4 regions of the Streptomyces sp. NPDC012769 genome follow, and region 2 is predicted to be linked to each of the others. Evidence: riboswitches for the same ligand, from Rfam matches in the RefSeq annotation. Region 2 holds a riboswitch; each other region holds the start of a gene.
What was found. Region 2 has a riboswitch for cyclic di-AMP ahead of ACFY7C_RS34105 (transglycosylase family protein). Riboswitches for the same ligand answer to the same signal wherever they lie in the genome.

Region 1: another riboswitch for cyclic di-AMP. It lies ahead of ACFY7C_RS25195 (M23 family metallopeptidase); the one in region 2 lies ahead of ACFY7C_RS34105 (transglycosylase family protein).
Region 3: another riboswitch for cyclic di-AMP. It lies ahead of ACFY7C_RS04925 (peptidoglycan DD-metalloendopeptidase family protein); the one in region 2 lies ahead of ACFY7C_RS34105 (transglycosylase family protein).
Region 4: another riboswitch for cyclic di-AMP. It lies ahead of ACFY7C_RS16020 (C40 family peptidase); the one in region 2 lies ahead of ACFY7C_RS34105 (transglycosylase family protein).

What each region holds. Positions count from the first base shown of each region.
Region 1 is NZ_JBIBCP010000005.1:21,402-24,274, reverse strand. Features, by position in the region: gene ACFY7C_RS25200 (PP2C family protein-serine/threonine phosphatase) at 180-1,262, shown strand; cyclic di-AMP (ydaO/yuaA leader) riboswitch at 1,475-1,622, shown strand; gene ACFY7C_RS25195 (M23 family metallopeptidase) at 1,634-2,731, shown strand; gene ACFY7C_RS25190 (aldo/keto reductase) at 2,782-2,873, shown strand, end outside.
Region 2 is NZ_JBIBCP010000008.1:160,873-163,745, reverse strand. Features, by position in the region: gene eno (phosphopyruvate hydratase) at 1-814, opposite strand, end outside; gene ACFY7C_RS34105 (transglycosylase family protein) at 1,087-1,785, opposite strand; cyclic di-AMP (ydaO/yuaA leader) riboswitch at 1,789-1,961, opposite strand; gene ACFY7C_RS34100 (transglycosylase family protein) at 2,219-2,873, opposite strand, start outside.
Region 3 is NZ_JBIBCP010000001.1:1,104,122-1,106,994, reverse strand. Features, by position in the region: gene ACFY7C_RS04940 (helix-turn-helix domain-containing protein) at 1-180, shown strand, start outside; gene ACFY7C_RS04935 (DUF6126 family protein) at 200-355, shown strand; gene ACFY7C_RS04930 (tyrosine-protein phosphatase) at 383-1,180, opposite strand; cyclic di-AMP (ydaO/yuaA leader) riboswitch at 1,549-1,707, shown strand; gene ACFY7C_RS04925 (peptidoglycan DD-metalloendopeptidase family protein) at 1,712-2,692, shown strand; gene ACFY7C_RS04920 (SGNH/GDSL hydrolase family protein) at 2,854-2,873, shown strand, end outside.
Region 4 is NZ_JBIBCP010000003.1:144,903-147,775, forward strand. Features, by position in the region: gene ACFY7C_RS16005 (hypothetical protein) at 1-161, opposite strand, end outside; gene ACFY7C_RS16010 (VOC family protein) at 223-642, opposite strand; gene ACFY7C_RS16015 (ATP-binding protein) at 931-1,362, shown strand; gene ACFY7C_RS16020 (C40 family peptidase) at 1,370-1,846, opposite strand; cyclic di-AMP (ydaO/yuaA leader) riboswitch at 1,850-2,049, opposite strand; gene ACFY7C_RS16025 (hypothetical protein) at 2,364-2,669, opposite strand; gene ACFY7C_RS16030 (ATP-dependent Clp protease proteolytic subunit) at 2,677-2,873, opposite strand, start outside.

The DNA.
Region 1 (2,873 bases), on a different contig from region 2:
CCGGCTCCGGTCCGTCCTCCGGTCCGGGCTCCGGCTCTTCCTCCGGCTCGGCCTCCGGGCCGTCCGCCGGTACGTCCTCGGGCCCCCCGGGTGCGGCCCGCGGCGCGTCCGCCCGGCCGCCGTACGGCCCGTACCGTGGCGCACGGCGTTTTCTGCGCGCGCTCCCTCCGCTGGTCATCATGGGCGGGGTCGTCTTCGACGCGTCGACCCCGGCCCAGTACACGGCGGCGCCGATGTTCTCGGCCGCGCCGCTGATCGCGGCCCCCTTCTTCTCCACGCTCACGACGCTGCTCACGGGCATCGCCGCCGTCCTCGCGAGCGTCGGTCTGCACGTCTACAACGGGACGGTGGCGCAGATCCCCACGCTGACGGAGACGCTGACGGTCGCCACGGTGTCGGCGCTGGCGGTGCTGATCAGCCGGGTGGTGCGGCGGAGCGGGGAGCGGCTGGCCTCGGCGCGGGTGATCGCGGAGACGGCGCAGAAGGCGGTGCTGCCCACGCCGGCCGAGCGGATCGGGGGGCTGCAGATCGCCGCCCGTTACGAGGCGGCGCAGGCGGACGCGTTCATCGGCGGCGACCTGTTCGCGGTGCAGGACACCCCGCACGGGGTGCGGCTGGTGGTCGGCGACGTGCGGGGGAAGGGCCTCGGCGCGGTCGAGGCGGTGGCCGTGGTGATCGGCGCCTTCCGCGAGGCGGCCGAGCAGGAGGCGACGCTGGAGGGGGTGGCGGCGCGGCTCGAGCGGGCGCTGGCCCGGGAGGGCACGCGGCGCGACGGGCTCGACGCGTTCGAGGGGTTCACCACCGCGGTGCTCGCGGAGATCCCGGGCGGCGATCGGGTGGTGCGGGTGGTCAACCGTGGCCATCCGGAGCCGCTGCTGCTGCGGGCGGACGGCGGTGTGGAGGTGCTGCGGCCGAGCGAGGCCGCGCTGCCGCTGGGGATGGGGGACCTGGCGGTGTGGCCGGACCGGGCCGAGGAGTCGCCGTACCCGCCGGGTGCGACGCTGCTGTTCTACACGGACGGTCTGTCGGAGGCGCGGGACGCGGAGGGGGTCTTCTACGACCCGCGGGAGCGGCTCTCGGGGCGGATCTTCCCGGGGCCCGAGGAGTTGCTGGACGCGTTGGTGGCGGACGTGCGGCGGCACTCGGGCGGGGGCACCACGGACGACATGGCGCTGCTCGCGGTGAGCCGTCCGGCGGCGGGGCAGCCGGAGCGGCGGCGGACCATGCCGGTGGTGCCGCCGGGCGGCGGACCCCGGGTGTGACGGGGCGTAGTGGCAGGGTGTCACTCCGATAACAATTGACGTAACGTCAGTTTGAGCGTTTGGTCCTGACACCCTTCTGAAGGGGGATCAACTCGGGCGTTTCCCTACCAATTCAGCTAATGATCAAGGGGAACGGCTTGGAATCGGGAGGTCACGTCTATTAACGTTCGATAACGCAGCGCGGTCGTCCCAGCCGTCGCAAGAGACGGCACCGTGCGCACGCGCCGAATCCCGTAAGGGAACCGGGGAACCACCACTTGGGGTGAATCGGGCCCCACCGCACCCATGCGGCACCGCCCGTAGGAGACCTTCCTGCTCCGAACCCGTCAGCTAACCCGGTAGGCGAGAAGGAAGGAAAGGAGAGCGCCTCCGTGGCCTCCAACACCCCTGCTCCGCAATCCCCCTTCGACTACTTCGACGCCTCCGGGGCGACGGGCGCCGCGGGCGCGGACGGGGAGGAGTGGAACCCCACCGAGGACTCCCTGCGGGACCGGGGCCGTTCCGGCGGACGCCACCGCGTCGTCAAGCAGCGGTCCAACTTCGCCCGCTCCTCCACCGTGCTGGGTGTCGGCGTCATCGCCGCGGTCGGCGCCGGCGGGCTGGCCACCGCGCAGGAGAGGCCGCCGGTCTCCATAGCGCTGCCGGACGTCGACCTGCCCGACGCCTCCGACTTGCCCGGCGTCGGCGCACTGATCGGCGCGGACGACAAGGGCTCCGAGGGCTCGGAGGGCTCCGACACGGTCGCGGCCGGGAACAACACCCAGCCGCTCACCGCGCTCACCTTCACCACCGCCGACGACGCCTCCGGCGCCGGGGCCTCCGCGACCGGCACGCGGACCGACGCCGGCGAGGCGCTGCGCGCCCGCATCCTCCAGCAGGCCGAGCAGCAGCAGGCCGCCGCGGACGCCGCCGAGAAGGCGGCCGCGGAGAAGGCCGCGGCCGAGAAGGCGGCGGCCGAGGCCGAGGCCAAGGCGGAGGCGGCGGAGCAGGCGGCCGCCGAGGCGAAGAAGAAGGCGGAGGAGGAGGCGGCGGCGAAGGCCGAGGCCGAGCGCCTGGCCAGGCTCGCGGCCTCCTACGCGATGCCCACCTCCTCGTACACGCTCACCTCGACCTACGGCGAGTCCGGCTCGATGTGGTCCTCCGGCTACCACACCGGCCTGGACTTCGCCGCCCCCACCGGCACCCCGGTCAAGGCCGTCCACGGCGGCACCGTGAAGTCGGCGGGCTGGTCCGGCTCGTACGGCTACCGGATCGTCCTGGAGCTCGCGGACGGCACGGAGATCTGGTACGCGCACCTGTCGTCGATGACGGTGAGCGCGGGCCAGTCGGTCGGCACCGGAGAGACCATCGGCCGCGTCGGCGCCACCGGCAACGTCACCGGCCCCCACCTCCACCTGGAGGTCCACACCCCGTCCGGCGACGGCATCGACCCGGCGGCCTGGCTCCGCTCCAAGGGCCTGACCGTCTGAGTCCGGCCGGAAACGGAATACGCCCGGCGGCGCGGGGGGTTGACCGACTCATGACCTCTCTTCGCCAGCTGGGCACTTCAGACCTGCACGTCTTCCCGCTCGCCCTCGGAGGCAACGTCTTCGGCTGGAGCGCCGACGAGGC
Region 2 (2,873 bases):
CCTCGTAGTACTCGGTCATCTCGGCGGCCGAGCGGGACTTGCCCTCGAACTCGTACGAGCCGTCCTTGTAGAACTCGGAGGCGGCGACGTCGAGCGCGAGCGCGATGTCCTTGCCGGGCACGTAGCCGGCCTGCTTGATGGCCTCGAGGATGAGGTCGAGGGCCTCGCGGTTGGAGCCGAGGTTCGGGGCGAAGCCGCCCTCGTCGCCGAGGCCGGTGGACAGGCCCTTGGTCTTCAGGACGGACTTGAGGGTGTGGTAGACCTCGGTGCCCCAGCGCAGGGCCTCGGAGAAGGACTCCGCGCCGATCGGCGCGATCATGAACTCCTGGATGTCCACGTTGGAGTCGGCGTGCGAGCCGCCGTTCAGGATGTTCATCATCGGAACGGGCAGCAGGTGCGCGTTCGGGCCGCCGAGGTAGCGGAAGAGCGGCAGGTCGGACGCCTCGGAGGCGGCGTGCGCGACGGCGAGGGAGACGCCGAGGATGGCGTTGGCGCCGAGCGAGGACTTGTCCGGGGTGGCGTCCAGGTCGAACATCGCCTGGTCGATCAGGCGCTGCTCGGTGGCGTCGTAACCGACCAGCTCGGGGCCGATCTGCTCGATGACGGCGAGAACGGCCTTCTCCACGCCCTTGCCCTGGTAACGGTTGGGGTCACCGTCGCGGAGCTCGAGGGCCTCGAACGCACCGGTGGAGGCACCGGACGGAACGGCAGCACGGCCGGTGCTGCCGTCGTCGAGGCCGACCTCGACCTCGACCGTGGGGTTGCCTCGGGAGTCCAGGATTTCCCGGGCTACGACGACGTCGATGGACGGCACGAGCATCTCCTTCTGGGATGTGACGCTGGGTGTGACGCATGCGGCAAGGTCTCGTTCGCCTTGCGACAAGAGCCTAACCGCCCGGGGGCCTCCGACCGGCCGGGCGCCCGCCCCCTGGGACGAAAAAGGACCCAAGGGCATGCATCAAGGGACGAAAGACCCTTACCTACTCACCAGTAGGAGGCGGAACGGGGAAACCCCGGCCCGGAGCGCACGGGGGAAGGGCGCTCCGGGCCGGGGTGGTCACCGCGGGGAGGGGAGGCGTGCCGGGCTCACTTCAGGTGAAGCTGCTGGCCCGGGTAGATCAGGTCGGCGTCCTGGACGATGTCCTTGTTGAGCTCGAAGAGCTTCTCCCAGCCGCCCTTGACGCCGTGCGCCTGGGCGATCTTGCTCAGCGTGTCACCGGCGACGACCTTGTACTCGCCGTCACCCTTCTTGACCTTCTTGCCGGTCGGGGTGGTGACGGTCTGCTTCGACTCGCTCTTCTTGGCCGTGCCCTTGGGCGCGGTCTTCGGAGCGGTGCGCTGCTCGCTGCGGGTGGTCGGCTGCTCGGCCTTCCGCTCCGGCTGCGCCTGCTCGGCGGAGCCGCCGTTGTAGGCGGCGCCGGAGAGGCCCACGCCGCAGCTCGGCCACGCGCCCTTGCCCTGGCCCGCGAGGACCTTCTCGGCGATGGCGATCTGCTGGGACTTGGAGGCCTGGTCGGCGGTTGAGGCGTAGGCGGTGCCGCCGTACGCGGCCCAGGTGGAGGCCGAGAACTGCAGGCCGCCGTAGTAGCCGTTGCCGGTGTTGATGGACCAGTTGCCGCCGGACTCGCACTGGGCGACGGCGTCCCACTCGGAGGCGGTGGCGGCCGAGGCGGAGGTGGCACCCATCAGCGGGGCCGCGACGGCGACACCGGCGGCACCGGCGAGCGCGATGGCGCGGGTGGCCTTGGAGGAACGACGGTGTTTGCCCTTGCCGGAAAGCAGCATGGAATTCTCCCTCACCGACGCCTGCGAGGTGAGCTGTCGGGTTCGGGCTGTGAGCTGCCCGGCCGCGTGACCAGCACGCGGCTTCACCCCAAGCCGGCTGTCGGCAGCCCTTTTCGGGCGGCCGGGGCCGGCACTTACCTTGGGTCCCCCGCTCCTGCCTTCGGCGCTTGCGCGACGACTGTTCCCGTCGACCGGCGGCAGGATTCGGCGTTCCGGTCGGAGGGGCCCGCGGTGGCGAGCGGTCACGACCGTAGACACACACCCGGGGGAAGTTCAAAACCCATCAACCCGGAAAAATCGCCCCTACTTGCACTCCGTCAGACGGTGTTTGTGCAGGTGAGGGGCGACGCGAGCAAAGTTTGCGGACGTGACACGCCCGTTCGACAAGAGAGACCCATGTCTCACTCGCACAGAACGGACATTAGCCCCTGAACTACCCCCCGATCGGGGGCGATTCGGGCAGCAACTCCAGGCTCTGACCAGGGAGGATGAGATCCGGGTCGGACCCGACCGTCGCCTTGTTGGCGTCGTAGAGGGCGCTCCAGCCGCCAAGGAGGCCGTTCTCTCGCGCAATGCCCGACAGACTGTCACCCGGCTTGACGGTGTATTCATCCGCCTTGTCCGACTCGTCACGGGTCGCGCCGTCCTTCGCACCGTCAGCCGGGGCGGCGTGACGCCCGGATTCGGCGCCGGTGTCCGTCATGCCCGGTTCTTCTGGCGCGGCGTCACCCCGGTGCTTGCCGGTGCCGGGGGCGGTCGCGTCCGGCGTGCCGGGCGTACCGGGCGTAACGGAGGTGTCCGGCGTTACGGGCGTACCGGGCGTCACGGAGGTGCCGGGGGCCGGGGAGGAGCCGGGGGTCGCGGGCGCGGTCGGGGATCCGGTCGAGGGACCCGTCGAGGGCGCGGCGGGGGAGGTCGGGGCGGTGGGGGTGGTGGCCGTCGCCGAGGGGTCGACGGCCCCGGCGCCGGTCTCGGTCCCGGTGCCGGCGGTGCCGCCGGGCAGACCGTCGGTGCGGTTGGACTCCGGGACGGGCCCCGTGGGCTTCTTGGGCACGACGCCCGGGCCGGGGACGACGCCCGGCGCCTTG
Region 3 (2,873 bases), on a different contig from region 2:
GCGCTCGGCGAGGCGGTCCATGTCCTCGATCCCGGGGACAGCGCGCACTTCGACTCGCTCACCCCGCACCGGATCGGCGCCGCCACCCGCGCCGGGGCCGAGCTGCTGTTCGTCCACACCCTGATGCAGAGCCCCGCCGCCGAGCTGTGTCTCGGCGACGGCACTCCGCACCGCCGCTGACATCCCGAAAGGTCATGCCATGTCCGAGAAGTCCGCACCGGTCACCGGCGAGGAGCGCGGCGCCGGCAAGTTCCCCAAGGGGCTGGTGCTCCGCCTCTTCGCCTACCTGGTGGCGGGGCACCTCTTCGCCGGCTTCCTCTACCTGCTCTTCATGCTGGGCGGCCAGAACCACTAGGGGGCGACTTCAGGGAACCTGCCGGGCTCACGCCCCGTCGAGCAGCCGCTCGCGCAGCAGCTCCCGGGTCTCCGGGGAGAGCCGCAGCCCCTGGGCGAGGTAGGCGTCCACCGAGCCCCAGGTCGCCTCGATCGTCTCGAAGGCGGCCCGCAGATACTCCGCCCGCGCGTCGAACAACGGGCTCAGCAGCTCCATCACCTCCGGCGACATGCCGTCCGGGGCGGTGGAGCTGCGCTGCACCTTGTAGCGGCGGTGCGGCGCGTTCGACTTCAGGTAGTCCTCCTCGATCGCCTCGCGCTCGACGCCGACGGCCAGCAACGAGACCGCGATCGACAGGCCGGCCCGGTCCTTGCCCGCGGCGCAGTGCATCAGCGCCGGCACGCTGTCCTCGGCCATCGCGTGGAGGATGCGGCTGTGCTCGGAGGTCCGCTGGACCATCATCTTCCGGTAGGAATCGGACATACGGGCAGCGGCCTTGCCGTCGCCGAGCAGCTCGCGCAGCTGGGCCAGGTCGCCCGAGCGGACGAGCGCCCAGAACTCCTTGCCGTCGGCCGGGTCGCTCAGCGGTATGTTCACGTTCCGCACGCCCGGCAGCTCCACGTCCGGCCCCTCCACGCGCCGGTCGGCCTCGTTGCGGAAGTCGAAGACCGTGTGCAGACCCAGGCCGGCGAGGAAGGCCGCGTCCTCGGCGGTGGCGTGCGCCAGGTGGCCGCTGCGGAAGAGTCGTCCCGGGCGCACGGTCCGGCCGTCCACGGTCGGCAGCCCGCCCAGATCGCGGAAGTTGCGTACGCCGGTGAGCTCGGGCTCGGTCGTCGCTTGCGTCACGGTTGCTCCTGGTCTCGAGATCGGTTCCCGGGGCAATCATCCAGGTGGGAGACCCCCTGCGCACCCCCTCGGGCAGGAATGGGTGTTCTGTCCGAATTGAGGGTTTAGATATAACGCGCCCTGATTGCAGGGGAGATGGGGATCCCGGCGTGAGCAGCGTCATAGAGGTGACGGACCGTTGCTGATCGTCTTTTCCAAATTCCCTTCTGGAAAGGGAAATCGAGGGGCCGTCATCCACGGAGGGTGACCGGAATTCCGGACGGATATCCCGGAATCGCGAGCCTGGCGAAAACAGTGGCTTGTTCCCGTCGACCCCCCTCGTCTAGCGTCGCGCTCAATCCGGACGGACCGCCTAATCCTGCCGCCGCCCGGAATCCGCACCGACCCGTACGAGGCAGGAGCGGGGGACCCAGGTAGTACGCCGATCCCTCGAAGAAGGATGGCTCGGGGTGAAGCCGCGCGACCGCGCGGCCGGACATCTCCAGTCCGAACCCGACAGCTCACCTCGCAGGCGACGGAGAGGAATTCGCCATGCCCGCGAAGGGTAAGCACCGCCGTCCCAAGGTCAACCCGATCACCCGCGGGTTCGTGGCCGCCGGTACCGGAGGCGCCGTCGTCGCCCTCCCGCTCATCGGCGCCACCGGCGCGCACGCCGCCGAGAAGGCCGCCCCGACCACCACCCCGCAGCAGGCCGTCGCCGCCGCGACCCCCGCCAAGGCCCCGGCCGCGGCGACCGCCGGCAAGAAGGCCGCCCCGAAGACGTACACCGTCGTCCGCGGCGACTACCTGTCCAAGATCGCCGACGAGCACGACCTCGCCGGCGGCTGGCAGAAGCTCTACCGCGACAACCGTCAGGTGGTCGGCGACAACCCCTCGCTGATCCTTCCCGGCATGGAGCTCACGCTCGGCGCCAAGTCCACCGCCAAGGCCCCGGCCGCCAAGCCGAAGGCCCCCGCCAAGGCCGCGCCCAAGCCCAAGGCCGCCGCGAAGTCCTCCGGCGACCAGCAGCGCGCCTCGCGTGCCGCCGAGCGCTCCTCGGACACGGGCTCCGCCGCCTCGGCGTCCACGGCTTCCTCGTCGTCCTCGTCCTCGTCCTCCGCGACCTCCTCCGGCTGGGTCGCCCCGGTCGCCGGCGGCATCTCCACCCCGTACCGCGCCTCCGGCTCCATGTGGTCCTCCGGCTACCACACCGGCGTCGACTTCATCGCCTCCTCCGGCACCACCATCCGCGCCGTGGGCCCGGGCACCGTCCACTCCGCCGGCTGGAGCGGCGCCTACGGCAACGAGGTCGTCATCCGGCACGCCGACGGCACCTACTCGCAGTACGCCCACCTCTCCTCGCTGTCCGTCTCCGCCGGCCAGTCCGTGAGCGGCGGCCAGCAGATCGGCCTCTCCGGCTCGACCGGCAACTCCACCGGCCCGCACCTGCACTTCGAGATCCGCACGGGACCGAGCTACGGCTCCGACGTCGACCCGCTGGCCTACCTTCGCCAGCACGGCGTGGGCATCTGACGCCCCGTCCGACACCACGTCCGCCCCGGGCCCGGCACATCGCGTGCCGGGCCCCCGGCGTATTCCGGCTTGGGACAATCTTTATCGGTGGCGTATGTCACCCGGCGTCAACCCCTCTTACGGTCGCGTAGGTCACATCGGGAGAGGAAAGATGTGCTCCCGTGGCAGACGATTCGACATC
Region 4 (2,873 bases), on a different contig from region 2:
ATGCCGTGCTCGTCGGGCGCCGCGTCGCCGCGGCGGCCTCGTACGGCCTCCTCGGCCTCCCGGCGGGCCTCGGCGTCGCCGCTCTCACCGACGGCCTGGGACGGCGTGGTCCGGGGCGGCCGGTCCGCGGGCAGTGTGCGTCGGCGCTCGTGACGGCTCATGATCACCCTCCTGGCTTCCGTTCGGGGTGGGGACGGGTGTGTACGCGGCTGCCCCGCCCCGTCAGGGTGAAACGCGGTCCGGGGCTCCGTGCGCGGGAGCCAGGACGAAGGCGTGCCCGGCGGGGTCGGTGTAGCGGCGCAGGTCGGTGCGCCGGTCCAGCCGGGTGCCGTTCTGTTCGGCGGCCACCGGGCGGGCGCCGAGGGAGATCGCCTCCCGTTCGGCCTCGTCGAGCGCGTCGGGGGCCACGAGGATCCGCAGATGGGCCTGCTGGGAGTCCTCCGGGCGCGGCCAGCTCGGCGGTGCCTGGCCCGGGTCGCGGCGGATGCCCAGAGCGGGGCCGTCGGGGGTGTGGAGCAGGAGCAGATCGGGGTCGCCGTCGGCCGGTGCGACGGTGGCGCCGAGCAGGGTGGCGTAGAAGCGGGCGAGGGGCTCGGGATCGCTGCAGTCGAGGACGAGGACGGGCGTCTTGGGAACGGTCATACGGTGCGTGTGCCCGCTCAAGGCCCGTGCAGGCGTGGCGAGTCGGGCTCCCGGCCCGTCCCTGTCGACCGCTCCTTCCCCTTTGTCCTCGCGAGCCGGGTCGCGAGCCGCGCCGCGAGCCGGATCGCGCTCCGGGGCGCGATCCGCTCGCCCGTCGGACCATTCACTGCTTCGGGCGACAGATATCCGTATATGCCGGTGGATCGCCGTCCAGGGCGGCACGATCGGTGGCACTCTGACGCGAAGCGCAATCCGGGCCCGGCCCGGCGGGAAAGGGACAGCGTCGCCATGGCAGACCACCTGGAAGCAACCGTCACGCTGCCGAGCGATCCCGCTTCGGTCTCGGCCGCGCGGCGACACGTCGCCGAGGTCCTCTCCTCGTGGGGACTCGAGAGCGGGACCGACACCGCGGACGCGGTCCGGCTGATCGTCTCGGAGCTGGCGACCAACGCCGTGCAGCACACCTTCGGGCAGTCGCCCACCTTCACGGTCGACGTCCGCCTGGAGCGGGACGAGCTGCTGCGCATCGGCGTCACCGACAGCCATCCGCGCTGGCCCCGTCGCCTTCCGGCGGCGGTCCAGCAGGACAACGGCCGCGGCATGGTCATCATCCGCTCCCTGACCGCAGAGGCGGGCGGCCGGCTGTCGGTGACGCCGACGGCCGAGGGCGGGAAGACCGTGTGGATCGACCTGCCCTGGCCGGCGGCGGTTCCCGGCTGAGGACAGGTCAGCCGACCCGGCCGTAGAGGACCTTCGACGACCAGATCCGGTCGAGCTTCACCCACGACCCCTTCTTGGGTGAGTGCCAGATCTTGTTGTTTCCCGCGTAGATGCCGACGTGGTACACCCTTCCACCGGAATGGAAGAAGACGAGGTCGCCCTTCTGCCGGCTGGACGCGGAGATGTGCCGGGTCTTGTTGTACTGCTGCTGCGCGGTGCGGGGCAGCGTCTTGCCCGCCTTCTTGTACGAGTAGAGGGTGAGGCCCGAGCAGTCGAACCTGCTGGGGCCCGAGGCTCCGTACTTGTAGGGCGATCCCTTCTTCGAGGCGGCGATGCTCAGGGCCGTGTTGGCGTGTGAGGTCGCGGCCTGGGCCTCTGGCGCCGCTCCTGGGGCGAGCAGCGTGCCGCCGACGGCGGCGAGGGTGAGAGCCGAGACGGCTCCGGCCCGGGACAGCAGGGACGGGACATGAATCTGCGCAGTCATGCGCAACCCTTCGTCAGCCGCCTGTGAAGGATGACCTGTCGGGTTCGGGCAGGCGAAGATGCCCGGCCGCGGCTGCGGCTTCACCCCGAGGAACGCCCCGCACCGTGCGAGTCGTCCCGTGTTGCTCGGGTCCTCCACTCCTGCCGATCCACTCCTGTCGACCAGACGTCCGGGACGGCGGCAGGACTCGGCGTCCGCCCGGACCGCCCCGCCTCGGGTGGCGGGGGCTTGTCGTCGACAGGGATCTTGACCCACAGCCTGGCCCAAATCCGAGCTGAAACGGCGATTTGTGAGGCTCCTCACGACTGATCCATTCGGGTGGACAGTCAGGTTTCGTGATCTTCGATGTTTGCCCGGCGAGCCCGTCACCAGGGGTGGAACGCCCTATTGCGCCAGATGCGTACACCCGTTGCGCAACTCACCTGAGTTCCATGTCGATACATCGACTACGCCGAACGAGGGAGGGTTTCTGCGGTCCGGGTGCCCCGAGTGGACCTCGACACGACACGCGGCACTGTCAACTCGCCTGGTCTCCCGGGACGGTGACGCGCCCCGATCGGCGCTCTCCGTCCAACGTCCGCAGCGCACGCGCCAAGGTGTCGGCGTGCACCTCGCTCTCGCCCCGCAGATGCATGAGCGTCAGCGCGTCGCGCAGCGCCGCCGCGCGCCCGACCAGGGCCTGGGCCGCGCGCAGTGCCCCATAGGTATGCGAGGTCCTGGATGGATTGATTCGGCCCAGAAGGTCGAGGACTTCGAGGTACGCGTCGACGAACTCGCCCTCGGCGCGGGTCAGTGCGGGCAGCGGCGGCAGCTCCGGGAGCACGGCGGGCTCACTCCTTCCCGGCGCCGACGGGCCCGCGGCGGCCCTCGACCACGTGGTCCACCAGGCCGTAGGCGAGCGCGCCCGCCGCGTCGAGCACGGTGGTCCGGTCGATGTCGGCGTCGACGCGTTCGCGGTCCTTGCCGGTGTGCTCCGCGAGCAGTCCGGCGACCAGGGCGCGCTGCCGCAGCAATTCCCGCGCGTGGA